Regions from separate parts of the Microaerobacter geothermalis genome, predicted to be linked through region 3. Evidence: riboswitches for the same ligand, from Rfam matches in the RefSeq annotation. Region 3 holds a riboswitch; each other region holds the start of a gene.
What was found. Region 3 has a riboswitch for S-adenosylmethionine ahead of L1765_RS12845 (OsmC family protein). Riboswitches for the same ligand answer to the same signal wherever they lie in the genome.
Positions count from the first base shown of each region.

Region 1: another riboswitch for S-adenosylmethionine. It lies ahead of L1765_RS10050 (PLP-dependent aspartate aminotransferase family protein); the one in region 3 lies ahead of L1765_RS12845 (OsmC family protein).
Region 2: another riboswitch for S-adenosylmethionine. It lies ahead of L1765_RS01115 (sodium:solute symporter family protein); the one in region 3 lies ahead of L1765_RS12845 (OsmC family protein).
Region 4: another riboswitch for S-adenosylmethionine. It lies ahead of L1765_RS09705 (nitrite/sulfite reductase); the one in region 3 lies ahead of L1765_RS12845 (OsmC family protein).

Region 1 covers NZ_JAKIHL010000024.1:43,659-46,845, forward strand. Annotated here, with positions in the region: gene L1765_RS10050 (PLP-dependent aspartate aminotransferase family protein) at 1-1,639, opposite strand, end outside; SAM riboswitch class I at 1,712-1,823, opposite strand; gene phnC (phosphonate ABC transporter ATP-binding protein) at 1,931-2,668, opposite strand; gene phnE (phosphonate ABC transporter, permease protein PhnE) at 2,668-3,187, opposite strand, start outside.
Region 2 covers NZ_JAKIHL010000001.1:214,251-217,437, forward strand. Annotated here, with positions in the region: gene L1765_RS01105 (LCP family protein) at 1-170, shown strand, start outside; gene L1765_RS01110 (cation diffusion facilitator family transporter) at 536-1,432, shown strand; SAM riboswitch class I at 1,636-1,749, shown strand; gene L1765_RS01115 (sodium:solute symporter family protein) at 1,913-3,187, shown strand, end outside.
Region 3 covers NZ_JAKIHL010000038.1:6,648-9,834, forward strand. Annotated here, with positions in the region: gene L1765_RS12840 (FAD-binding oxidoreductase) at 89-1,447, shown strand; SAM riboswitch class I at 1,561-1,662, shown strand; gene L1765_RS12845 (OsmC family protein) at 1,743-2,201, shown strand; gene hutP (hut operon transcriptional regulator HutP) at 2,627-3,085, shown strand.
Region 4 covers NZ_JAKIHL010000023.1:19,052-22,238, reverse strand. Annotated here, with positions in the region: gene cysK (cysteine synthase A) at 99-1,031, shown strand; SAM riboswitch class I at 1,055-1,168, shown strand; gene L1765_RS09705 (nitrite/sulfite reductase) at 1,250-2,863, shown strand; gene L1765_RS09700 (DUF3906 family protein) at 2,894-3,097, shown strand; gene L1765_RS09695 (inorganic phosphate transporter) at 3,094-3,187, shown strand, end outside.

The sequences.
Region 1 (3,187 bases), on a different contig from region 3:
CTTGTAGCCAGAATACATGGGGGTTAATTTTGGCTGCTTTATGGGCAACTTCCACGGCATATTCAGGAGCCCGGAATACCAGAACCACATCTACCGGTTCAGGTATCGACGCTAGATCAGGATATACCTTTTCACCCAAAATCTCCGTTTCCTTTGGATTTACAGGGATAATTTTATACCCAAGCCGCTGAATTTTTCTTGCAGTTCTATAGCTGGGTCGGGCCGGATTGCCAGATAAGCCGACGATGGCAATGGTCCTGGGGTTCTGACAAACCCATTTAATGATTCCTTCGTCATTGACGATGATTCTTCTTCCATCCGGTCCTTCTCCAGTGGGAGAATAACCTAACCCGTTGGCTTTCCTTAAGGCATTATCCAAATCCGTCATTAAGTCAACAGGGGATTCCAATCCCACAGACAGACGAATCAGATCCTCAGAGACTCCTGCTGCAATTAATTCTTCCTTAGATAATTGCTGGTGAGTGGTACTTGCCGGATGAATCACCAGGGATTTGGCGTCTCCCACATTGGCCAGGTGGGACCAAAGAGAAAGACTGTCGATGAACTTAGCACCAGCTTCCCTTCCCCCTTGAATCCCAAAAATAACCATTCCACCAAAGCCTTTATCCAGATATTTCACGGCTAAATGATGGGTAGGATGATCTTCAAATCCCGGATAAGAGACCCACTCCACGGCTGGATGCTCTTTCAAATAGGAAGCAATCTCCCTTGCATTGTTGGAATGTTCTTTCATTCTCACATGAAGGGTCTCCAGCCCCTGAAGGAGCATAAACGCGTTGAAGGGACTGATACAAGAACCTAGATCACGCAGAAGCTGGACCCTAACCTTCGTAATAAAAGCTAATGAACCAAAATCCTCATGATAGCGAACCCCATGATAACTGGTATCCTCTTGGGTAAAGCGGGGGAATTTCCCGTTATTCCATGGGAAGCGCCCTCCATCCACAATCACTCCACCAATGGAGGTTCCATGGCCTCCAATCCACTTTGTCGCCGAATGAACCACGATATCCGCTCCCCATTCAATGGGTCTGCACAGATAAGGCGTGGCAAAAGTATTGTCGATGATGAGAGGAATTCCTGCATCATGGGCTACCTTGGCTACCGCTTCGATATCTAATACATTTAATCGCGGATTCCCAATAGTCTCACCAAATATGGCTTTTGTTTTTTCCGTAATGGCCTCTTTAAAATTGTCTGGATTGGATGGATCAACGAACTTCACCTTAATTCCATAGCGAGGGAGAGTTGTAGAGAATAAATTGTAGGTTCCCCCATACAAGGTTGTGGCCGCAACAATTTCATCCCCTGCTTCCGCAATATTCATGATAGAAAGGCTGATGGCTGCTTGACCGCTTGAAGTGGCCAATGCCCCAACTCCTCCCTCCAGCAGGGCCACTCTTTTTTCTAACACATCTGATGTGGGATTCCCAATACGTGTGTAAATATTCCCTGCTTCATCCAGAGAAAATAATCTCTGGGCATGTTCTGTGCTTGTGAAGGCATAAGAACTGGTTTGGTAAATGGGGACAGCCCTCGATCCGGTCGTAGGATCAACTGCCTGCCCTCCATGCAGCAATAATGTCTCCAATTGATAAGTTTCCGGTTGTTTACTCATTTATTCCCCTCCTTAAAATAAAAAACCTTCTTCAATAAGAAGAAGGTCCAATGTTCACAATTTTCCTCCTTCCTCTTATCTTTCAGGAAAACATCCTGCAGGAATTGGCACCTGTCTAATTCCACACGGAAATAGCGGTTGCCGGGTTTCATCGGGCCAGTCCCTCCACCTCTCTGGATAAAAGGCGAAACATATATGAAATTTTAAAGGCAATTTCTTAACTTGAAATTTATTGTAATTCAGTTTAAGCCCATCGTCAAGAAAAATTCTTTCTACGGTCTATTCTACGGCCTATCCAGCTTCTCCATATATTCTTAAGATCTGTTCTTCGGTTAATGCATCAGGCTGGCCATCGAAAACGATCCTTCCTTTTGCCAGACCAATGATACGGGTGGCATACCGTCTGGCGATTTCCGTATCATGGAGATTAATAATCATGGTGATGCGGTCCTTCTCATTAATTTCTTTTAATAAATCCATAATGGCCCGGCTGGTGACCGGATCCAAGCTGGCTACCGGCTCATCCCCAAGGATTATAGACGGATACTGCATTAATGTTCTTGCAATTCCCACCCTTTGCCGTTGTCCTCCGCTTAAATCCCTTACCTGTTTCTTGGCAAATGGCGCCATTCCTACCTTGGAGATTAACTCTTCGGCCAGTTTCCACTCTTTCCTCGGTAATCGGTTTAATAAAATTCTCCAAACCGGATATCGACCATAGCTTCCAACCAGAACATTTTGAAGGGTATTAAATCTCGAAATCAGATGAAAATCCTGAAAGATCATGCCCATTTCCCTGCGAATTTCCCTTAGCTGTTTCTTCCTCAGCTGTCCCATATCCATCCCTTTATAAATAATCGAACCTGATGTGGGTTCTAGCAACCGGTTAATACATCGAATAAAAGTGGACTTTCCGGCTCCGCTGGAGCCAAGAATGGCGACAAATTCCCCTTCATTAATTTCCATGGATACACCATCCAGAGCGATTTCTTTATGATAATGTTTTACCAAGTTCTGAACCAGTAGCATTAAATCACCTTCTTCCGAACAAAGGTGCTAAGGTAATCCACCAAAAAAACCAATACCATAAATACAACCACTTCTGCCGTAACGGCTGTATAATTGAAAATTTTGTAATCAATAAACAACATGTTCCCCAATCCACCGCCGCCAATCAAACCTAAAATCAATGAGGTTCTGATCGCTACTTCAAACCTGTAAAAGTAATGGGACAAAATGTTGGGCAAGATTTGCGGCAGGATACCATAGAGAGCAATAATAGTCTTTTTAGCTCCCACTGAGGTGATCGCCTCTACCGGTCCCCTGTCGCTGGATTCCACCAATTCAGAAATAAGTTTTCCCAATACTCCTATATTATGAACCATAATCGCGATGACGGCAGGGAAGGGCCCCAGTCCAAAGGTGGCAATAAATATAAGTCCTAGCACAATTTCCGGAATCGTCCTGATAAAGGTCAGGATGCTTCTGATAAGATGATAAAGCCCCTTAGGACTGGTATTATATGCAGCCAAAAAACTGACAGGTATA
Region 2 (3,187 bases), on a different contig from region 3:
CCTTAATTACTAGATTTGCCGACTTTTCTTCCGATAAAATTGAAACCACTGACGTTCGCGGAGTTAGCCAGAGAATGCCATATACCGAAAACTTATCGTTATGGTTTTATGTGGTGGACGATGGGGAAAAGGCACGTTTAAAAGAAATGATAGAGAAAGTTCTGAATTAATCGGGGGTGCTAGTACTCCTCGAAATTAAAAAAATGAAAAAACCGGAAGGAGAAAGTTCATGGATGATCCCATTTTTATAGCTTATAGAAACTTGTTTATTTTAGTCCTGCTTCCACTGGGAGCAATCCTAGGTTTGTTCTGGTTTATGGTAAGAAAGAAGAAATAACACGTGCAATTTATACGGACAAATCTGAAAATAAGGCGTTTCCTGTATTGGTATTTTGTACCATAATTTTTGCTCGAAGTTAATTTTTTTTCTATATCACATTTTTGATTCGTTTATGAAAAAACGTTTCTCTGGACTAACTTACACTTTGTTACTTATCATGGATATGGGGGGAGTTTATTTATTTGGGAGGAGATTATGGGGGAACAAGGGTTAAGGTTAAAGCAGGGACAAAAGGGTGCATGGATTAGTATAATCGCCTATATTATTTTATCGATCATTAAAGTTTCCATAGGAATTTGGGCTGCGTCAGAAGCATTGGTAGCTGACGGATTAAATAATACAACGGACATTATCAGTTCTATCGCCATTTTAGTAGGTTTAAGAATTGCCATCCGGCCGGCCGATCGGGATCATCGTTACGGGCATTATAAGGCAGAAACGGTGGCTGCTATCATTGCAGCAAGCATTATGGCCCTTGTTGGATTAGATGTGATCTGGGGAGCATTCCGTTCCCTTTGGGATGAGGGTAAAATCGCCCCCCACCCCCTGGCGGGATGGGTAGCCATCGCATCATCAATCGTCATGTATTTTGTTTACCGTTATAACAAACAATTGGCCCGTAAGGTGAAAAGCCAGGCGATCATGGCTGCGGCTTATGATAACCGTTCCGACGCCCTGGTCAGTTTGGGTGCAGCGGTTGGTATTTTTAGTTCAACTTTTGGTTGGTTCTGGTTGGATTCGCTTACCGCTTTAATCGTTGGGATTTTAATTGTCCATACCGCTTGGAGCATTGGATATCATGCATCTTTCTCCTTGACCGATGGATTTGATGAGGCCCGATTAAAGAGAATTAAAGACAAAATTAAATCCATTGAAGGGGTCAGAACGGTGGTTGATGTGAAAGGACGATATCATGGCAGTAGCGTGTATGTGGATGCAACCATTGAAGTGGACCATGAATTAACCGTAATGGAAAGTCATGAACTGACGGAAAATATTGAAGATGCATTAATCGGCTTTGATGATATCGAGTATGTCCATGTTCATGTAGAACCTTATTTATTGCCGAACGGAAAAACAGAAATGGGCTGATACATGGGTGAAAATCCCATGTTCGTCTTAAATAATACCATTTCATCCACGGTCCAGATCAACTCCCCGGCATGGGGAGTTTTTGCTTGTAACAGATATGTAATATTTTGCAAAAAACAAAACTGTAAAAAAGGATTGACATAGACAAGTACACTCTATTAGAATCATATCTAAATTTACCACAATTTCATAATCTTTATTGCTTCTTATCCAGAGAGGTGGAGGGACTGGCCCGATGAAACCCGGCAACCTTCAAGCGTTACAACGTTTGAGATGGTGCCAATTCCTGCAGAAATGCAATTTCTGAGAGATAAGGGGAGGTGTCGGTTATTTGATTGCTTAACCCCCTTCTCGAAGGGGGTTTTCATTTTGAACAAAAATATCTTAATTTTCGATTAGGTTACTCGTAACTGAAGACTAAAGACAATAACGAGAAATTGATTATTCATTTAGATTGATGAGAAGAGGAGTGAAAGTCAGATGACGAGTGTTGGTTATTGGTTTATTGGAATTGCACTAGCTTATACGGTTCTGTTAATTGCAGCGGGTCGTATTGCTAAAACGAGAGCGGTTGATGGGAATGGCTTCTTTGTTGGAGGGAGAAATTTCAGTACCCTTTTTGTAGCGGTATGCATCACCGGCCTTTTTTCCGGATCTTCTTATATAGCGATTCTGGAACTGGCGTATCTTAAAGGGGTTTCTGCCATATGGTATGGGGTAGCCGAGACAATTCAGGTCTTAATTATCGCTTTGGTTCTTGTTGCTCCTTTTCGAAAAAGAGCATTGGTCACCATTTCCGGTCTGCTTGGGGATCACTTTGGTGATAAAGTCAGGGGATTAGCCGGTCTTATTACTGGTTTAACGTTTCCCATGTGGTCTGTGGCAACAGCCCTAGCCTTTGCTTCAGCACTAAGTGTATTTACCGGGATTTCCATTGTTTGGTCAGTGGCCTTAACGGCATTGCTTCTCCTTCTATATCTTCAATTTGGAGGAATGTGGTCCATTGGTTTTACCCAGCTAAGCAATGTTATCGTATTTTTTATCATGCTGGCAATTGGCGTATATGCCTTTTTCATCAACCCTGGCATCAACGGTTTAAAAGAATTATTTCAGCAAAGGCCGGAGCTTTTTGAACCTGCAACTGTGGGGATACAAACCATCGTAGCCTGGTTTGGTACCTTTATTTTAAATGTAATATTGGCTCAGGCCGCTTTTCAAATGGCCCTTTCCTGCAAAACAGAAAGAGAAGGGCAGAGAGGACTAGTCATAGCTGCGATTATTGGAGTACCCCTTATCATAGGCGCAGTATTGTTCGGATTAGCGGCTGCCTATGTGGTGCCCGGAGAAACGAAGGGACTTGTTGCTGTTCCCCTTTATCTCATGGAAACCTTGCCTGCACCTCTCGTTGCATTGTTTTTCCTTGGATTCTGGGCCGCGGCATTAAGTTGGGGAGCCCCCTGCCAGTTTTCTGGTGCAACCAGCCTTGGAAGGGATGTGGGAAAGGCGATTCGTCCTAAGGCGACAGAAACGGATTTGATTCGTTATACCAAATGGTCCTTGCTTCTTCTTACCTTACTAATGATTGTTTTCGCCGTATTAAGGCCTGAGCAGTCAGCATGGTGGAATATCCTTGCATGGGTTGCTAGAAATTCTGCTACCTTTGCTCCTGTGATTGCGGCATTATTTTGGCCAATCGTGACCAGACGGGCCGTTTTGGCATCCTTGTTTATGGGCTCATTTGCAGGACTATTATGG
Region 3 (3,187 bases):
AACGTTCCACAGGTGATGTGAACTGAGGATTGGCACATCGATAAGTTGAAATATCATGGTTTGAAGAGAAATGTTTGGAGGGAACGTGATGGAGCTTGTTACAGAACTGAAGAAACTGATTGATGAAGAAAGGGTTACCCAAAATCCAACCGTATTGGAACAGCATAGTCGGGATGAATCTTACCATACCCCTCATCTTCCTGATGTTGTGGTTTTTCCCAAAAGTACAGAAGAAGTAAGGTTGGTGATGAAATTTGCTTATGAACATGTTATCCCGGTCACTCCCTTTGGATTGGGATCCAGTGTTGAAGGACAGGTTATTCCATATCACGGAGGAATCACATTAGATTTTCAACTGATGAATCAAGTGTTGGAAGTCAGCCCGAAGGATTTTCTTGTCCGTGTTCAACCGGGGGTGACAAGATCCCAGCTGAACAAGGAACTGAAGAAATATGGACTGTTCTTTTCTGTAGATCCAGGGGCAGATGCAACACTCGGGGGAATGGCGGCAACGAATGCAAGTGGAACTACTTCTGTCCGGTATGGGATTATGCGAGATCAGGTCAGGGATTTGGAGGTGGTGTTGGCGGATGGAAGGGTGATACATACCGGAAGTAAGGCTGCCAAGTCTTCATCCGGATACTATACCACCGGATTGTTTGTTGGTTCAGAGGGGACCTTAGGAGTGTTTACGGAATTAACGTTAAGAGTATATGGCATTCCGGAAGTGATTATGGCTGCCAGGGCCGTTTTTCCCAGTATCAAGGATGCTGTGAACACCGTGGTTTCCATTATTTCGGCGGGAATTGCCGTTGCTAGAATTGAATTGGTAGATTCCCGTTCCATTAAACAGGTGAATCTTTATAACCAGACCCAATATCCTGAGAGACCTACACTTTTTATTGAATTTCATGGAAATGAAGCTGGACTCAACCAGGATGTAGAGTTTGCCCAAAATTTAGCCAGTGAAAATCACTGTGTAGAATTTAAATTTGAAACCGATTCAAAGGCTCGGGCGCAATTATGGGATGTTCGCCATAACCTGGCCTATGCCTTTATTCACAAATCTCCGGGTAAAAAGATGATGGTCACAGATGTTTGTGTTCCATTATCCGAGTTAGCTGATTCCATTGAGAATGCTCGATTATCCATTGATCAATCTGGTCTTGATGGGGCCATCCTGGGTCATGTGGGAGATGGAAATTATCATGTGATTTTTATGCTGGACCTGGATAACCCTGATGAAATGGAACGTGCCGAAAGGCTAAATGCCCATCTTGTCCAATATGCATTAAGCAAAGGCGGGACGTGTACCGGCGAGCATGGTGTAGGAATCGGTAAGGCTAAATATCAGGCCATGGAGCATGGTGAAACTCTAAACGTTTTTGCTGCGATAAAAAACGCTCTTGATCCAAAGGGAATATTAAATCCAGGGAAAATTTTTTGAGGATGGAACTTAAGATTTACACATCAGAAAATAAAAAATCCGTAAAAAGGGATTGACATTGTCAGAATTTCTGTTAATATGATCTTAACCTTAATAACTGAATAGAAAGAATTTTCTTATCCAGAGAGGTGGAGGGACTGGCCCCATGAAGCCTCGGCAACCCCGTATTGGAAGGTGCCAATTCCAGCAAAGCGTTGTGCTTTGGGAGATGAGAAAGGGATAATTACATGTTTGTGAAAACCCTCTTCTCACCGAAGGGGGTTTTTTAGTTCATGAGAAAGGGAGAGGATGAAAGATGAGCAACGCAACAGCTCAATTGATCAGAGTCAATGCAAAGGGAGTTTGGAAGGGAGGAGTGCATACTTCTATAAGTGTAAGGGATTTTCCCAGCTTTGACATGGATGAGCCGCCTGAGTTGGGCGGAACTGATTTGGGGCCCAATCCCATGGAATTTGTGGTGGCGGCTTTAAACGGCTGCGTTTCTGTTATGATTGCTTTGATTGCTAAAGAACAGGAATTTACCTATGATGGTGTCGAATTTGAATCTACGGGTATTATTGATCTTCGTGGATTGGCAGGAGTAGAAGGTGTCTCTCCCCACTTTCAAAAAATTAGGTTTGATGTTATTTTTAAAACGGAGGAGAGTGAAGAAAGGATCTCGGCACTAAGGCGGGAAGTTGAGAGGAGATGCCCTGCACTTAATCTTTTGAAGGATGCAGGGGTCGTCCTTGATGCGGAGTGGAAGAAAGGGTAGAAGAAGGAACACAGATTGTTCGCACTCATTTCAGTCAACTAAAGAGTGTAAACCAATGATTCTCATGTTGCTTGACGTGTACTCGAATTCCAGATCGAAATATCCGAGAGGAAGAGATGGAATGGTACCATATTGAAATGAAACATGAACAAAAAGGTCCTCCATTTTTTCCGGGATGAAAAAGGGTATTCCGACGTTGTTCGGGAAGCCCAGGAATTGGTATAGCTTCTGCTAAAGGCGGGAACTCAGTTTCTATGGTGCTGAGGATTTCATTCCTACAGAAGAATATGAGATCATGATGCTGATAAAGCAATACAAAAAGCCGAATTTGTATTCAACACCGTGAAGGAAGCTTTAGAGTAATTGTGTCATTGACAACTTGGTCTATGTTGGATAGGATTAAGTAAACTATGGAGGGCAATGGTATGTGGAGTGAAGTCATCGAGGGAAAGCTGGGGAAAATTGCCGCATTTTTGGCCATGATGGGAGAAGAGGTTGCCCAATCTACTTCTTTTATTAAAGAAATTCGCAAGGATGGGTATCTTTATATCATTGGCCGAGTCGGTTCCATGGAGCCCCAGAAAGTGGTTGCGGCCATTGAAACCGCTGCGAAGAATCAGGGAATCATTGATCATGGGGTATATCGGGAGGCCCATGCCCTCTATCACGCGATCATAGAATCGCTGCATGGAATAGGCAGGGGAGATACTTCATTGGGTTCGATCATGAGAACAGTGGGTTTAACTTTTGCTGTGGTTCGGGGCAAACCCTATCCATCAGAGGAAGAAGGAGAATGGATTGCCGTTGCCTTGTATGGCACCATCGGCGCTCCGATAAAAGGCTCCGAACACGAAGTGTTGGGAATGGGAATCAATCATATCTGAATTTGCGATCTATTAAAAACGCTGATATCGTGGTATAATAATGGCATAATGATTAAAATAATAATCATCATGAACTTGCCGAATTGCCAATAGTTTTCGTAT
Region 4 (3,187 bases), on a different contig from region 3:
CGACTAATCCTATAAAAATTAATGTTGACACGAAGAAATAATTAACATTATAATTCTGATTAATAAAATATAAATTTATAGGAATTGGAGGAAATGAAATGCGTGTTGCAAACACAATTACGGATCTTATCGGAAATACTCCCCTCGTGAAGTTAAACAGAATCGTGGGAAGTGAAGATGCGGATGTTTATTTAAAACTGGAGTTTTTCAATCCTGGAGGCAGCGTAAAAGACAGGATTGCTATTGCTATGATTGAAGCCGCTGAAAAGGAAGGGAAACTGAAGCCAGGAGATACCATCGTAGAACCTACCAGCGGAAATACCGGTATTGGTTTGGCCATGGTTGCTGCAGCAAAAGGATATCGCACGATTTTAGTGATGCCGGAAACGATGAGTATGGAAAGAAGAAACTTACTTCGGGCTTATGGAGCTGAACTGGTACTTACACCAGGACCAGAGGGAATGAAAGGGGCGATAAGGGTGGCTAATGAATTGTTGGAAGATCATCCCAATTATTTTATGCCCCAGCAGTTTGAAAACCCTGCGAATCCGCAAATACATCGCGATACGACCGGGCAGGAACTGTTAGAACAAGCAGCAGAAATCGGGGGGATTGACGCTTTTGTTTCCGGAATTGGAACAGGGGGAACCGTTACCGGGGCGGGAGAAGTGTTAAAGGAGAAATTTCCTCAGTTGCATATTGTTGCTGTAGAACCAGCTGCCTCCCCAGTTTTGTCTGGAGGACAACCAGGTCCTCACAAAATCCAGGGCATTGGTGCCGGATTCGTTCCTAAGATTTTAAACACCGAAATCTATGATGAAATTATTACCGTTGAGAATGATGAGGCCTTTGAAACTTCCAGGAGAATGGCTCGAGAAGAAGGTATTTTGGGAGGTATTTCCTCAGGAGCTGCAGTTTTTGCTGCATTAAAAATCGCCAAAAGATTGGGTATAGGTAAAAAAGTTGTTGCAGTAATACCCAGCAATGGTGAAAGGTATCTAACCACCCCATTATATCAATTTGACATTTAATCAATTCAGACCCAAATAATTTCCTCTTATCCAGAGAGGTGGAGGGACTGGCCCGATGATACCCGGCAACCTTCAAACAGCAGATCGTTTGAGATGGTGCCAATTCCTGCAGAATGAAATTTTCTGAGAGATAAGAGGAGGTGTGGAACAAAAGATCATCCCCCTTCTCACAGGGGGATTTTTGCATAAAAAGAATAACAAAACGGAGGTTATGCATAATGCAAAAATGGTTAAGGGATCAGGGCGAAAAATTAAACCAAGTAGAATTGATTAAATTAGAAAAAGATGGTTTGGATGTCATTCAGGATATTTATCGTTACGCGGAGACGGGATATGACTCCATCACTCCTGATGATATGAATCGATTCAAGTGGGCAGGGATTTATGAGCAAAAGCCGAAGGAAGGTTATTTCATGATGAGGGTAAGAATTCCTTCAGGAATTCTTAACTCAGAGCAGGCAAGGGTGCTGGCTTCCATTGCTGTGGACTATGGTCGAAATCTAGTGGATATTACCACCCGGCAGGCCGTTCAATTCCATTGGCTTCAGATACAAGACATGCCCGATATTTTTCAGCGCTTGAAAGAAGTGGGGTTGTCTTCTTTCGAGGCATGCGGGGATTGCCCGAGGACGATTGTCGGAAATCCCTTGGCTGGTTTGGATCCTTATGAGTTAATCGATACGAGGCCATTGGCCCAAGAATTAAACGATTATTTCTTGATGAACAGGGATTTTTCTAATTTGCCTCGCAAATACAAAATATCGATTTCATCGAGCATTTATAATGCTGGACATGCAGAAATTAACGATTTAGCCTTTACTCCGGCTGTAAAAGTGATTGATGGGGAAGAAGTGATTGGTTTCCATGTTTGGGTGGGAGGAGGACTTTCGGCCAAACCTTATCTGGCGAAGCAACTGGATGTATTTGTCAGACCGGAAGAGGTGGTGAAGGTGGCAGCGGCGGTTACAACCATCTTCCGCGACTACGGATATCGGGAAAAACGTCATCGTGCTCGCCTTAAATTTCTGGTGGCCGATTGGGGACCGGAAAAATTTTGTGAAAAACTGTTTGAGCTGACTGGAGAACTTCCAGGGCGGGGAGAGGACAAAATTATCGGTTGGAATGCCGGATATTTTACAGGAGTTCATCCGCAAAAACAAGAGGGCTTAAAATATGTGGGATTATCTGTGCCTGTAGGAAGGATGACAGCCGAAGAATTGGAGGAACTGGCCCGGTTGGCAGATAAATACGGGGACGGTTCTTTAAGAACCTGCAACTCTCAAAATATTGTGTTGGCCAACATTCCGGATCATCGGATAGAGAAACTGTTGCAGGAGAAGGTCCTCGAGCGGTTGACGCCATATCCTAGAAATTTTACGGCTTTCGCTGTTTCTTGTACCGGAAATGAATTTTGCAATCTGGCCTTGGTGGAAACCAAGGAAAGAATGAGACAGTTGGCTTATTTCCTAGATGAGAATATTGAACTGGATGAGCCAATCCGAATGCATATGGTAGGCTGCCCCAACTCCTGTGGACAGAGGCAGATCGCTGATATTGGATTTCAGGGTGTGCTGGTGAAAACCCCTCAAGGAATGAAGGACGCCTTTGAAATTTATATTGGTGGCACATTAGGCCCCAATGCTGTCTTTAATGAAAAGTTAAAAGGCCGGGTATTGGGGGATGACCTCGGCCGAGTGGTTATACAGTTGATTGCCTACTATAAGGAAGAGAAGCAACCAGGTGAGAAGTTTTATGACTTTTCCAAGAGAACAGGAATAAAACCTTTCCAGGAAAGGTTAGATCAAATATTATCACAGCTTCAACAAAGTTAAAACCAAACCAAAGGAAAGGATAGTCGTACGATGTTCCTGTATAAATTGGAAGTTCGATTTGCCGATGAATCTTGGGCAACGGTAGTCACGATTGCTGGAGATGATAGGCAGGCATTCGAAAGTGCTAATCATCAGCTTGAGTGTCATTACCTACCGCTTAAAAAAATAACTGAAATGGCAATGGTGGAGAAAAAACCGGCCAAAAAGGGACACGGGTATGTGATTGAACCATGATTTGGACATACATGGCATTCGGAGTAGCCCTGCTCTTTGCAATCAATATTGGAGCAAGTGGAACAGCGGCATCCATGGGAGCGGCTTATG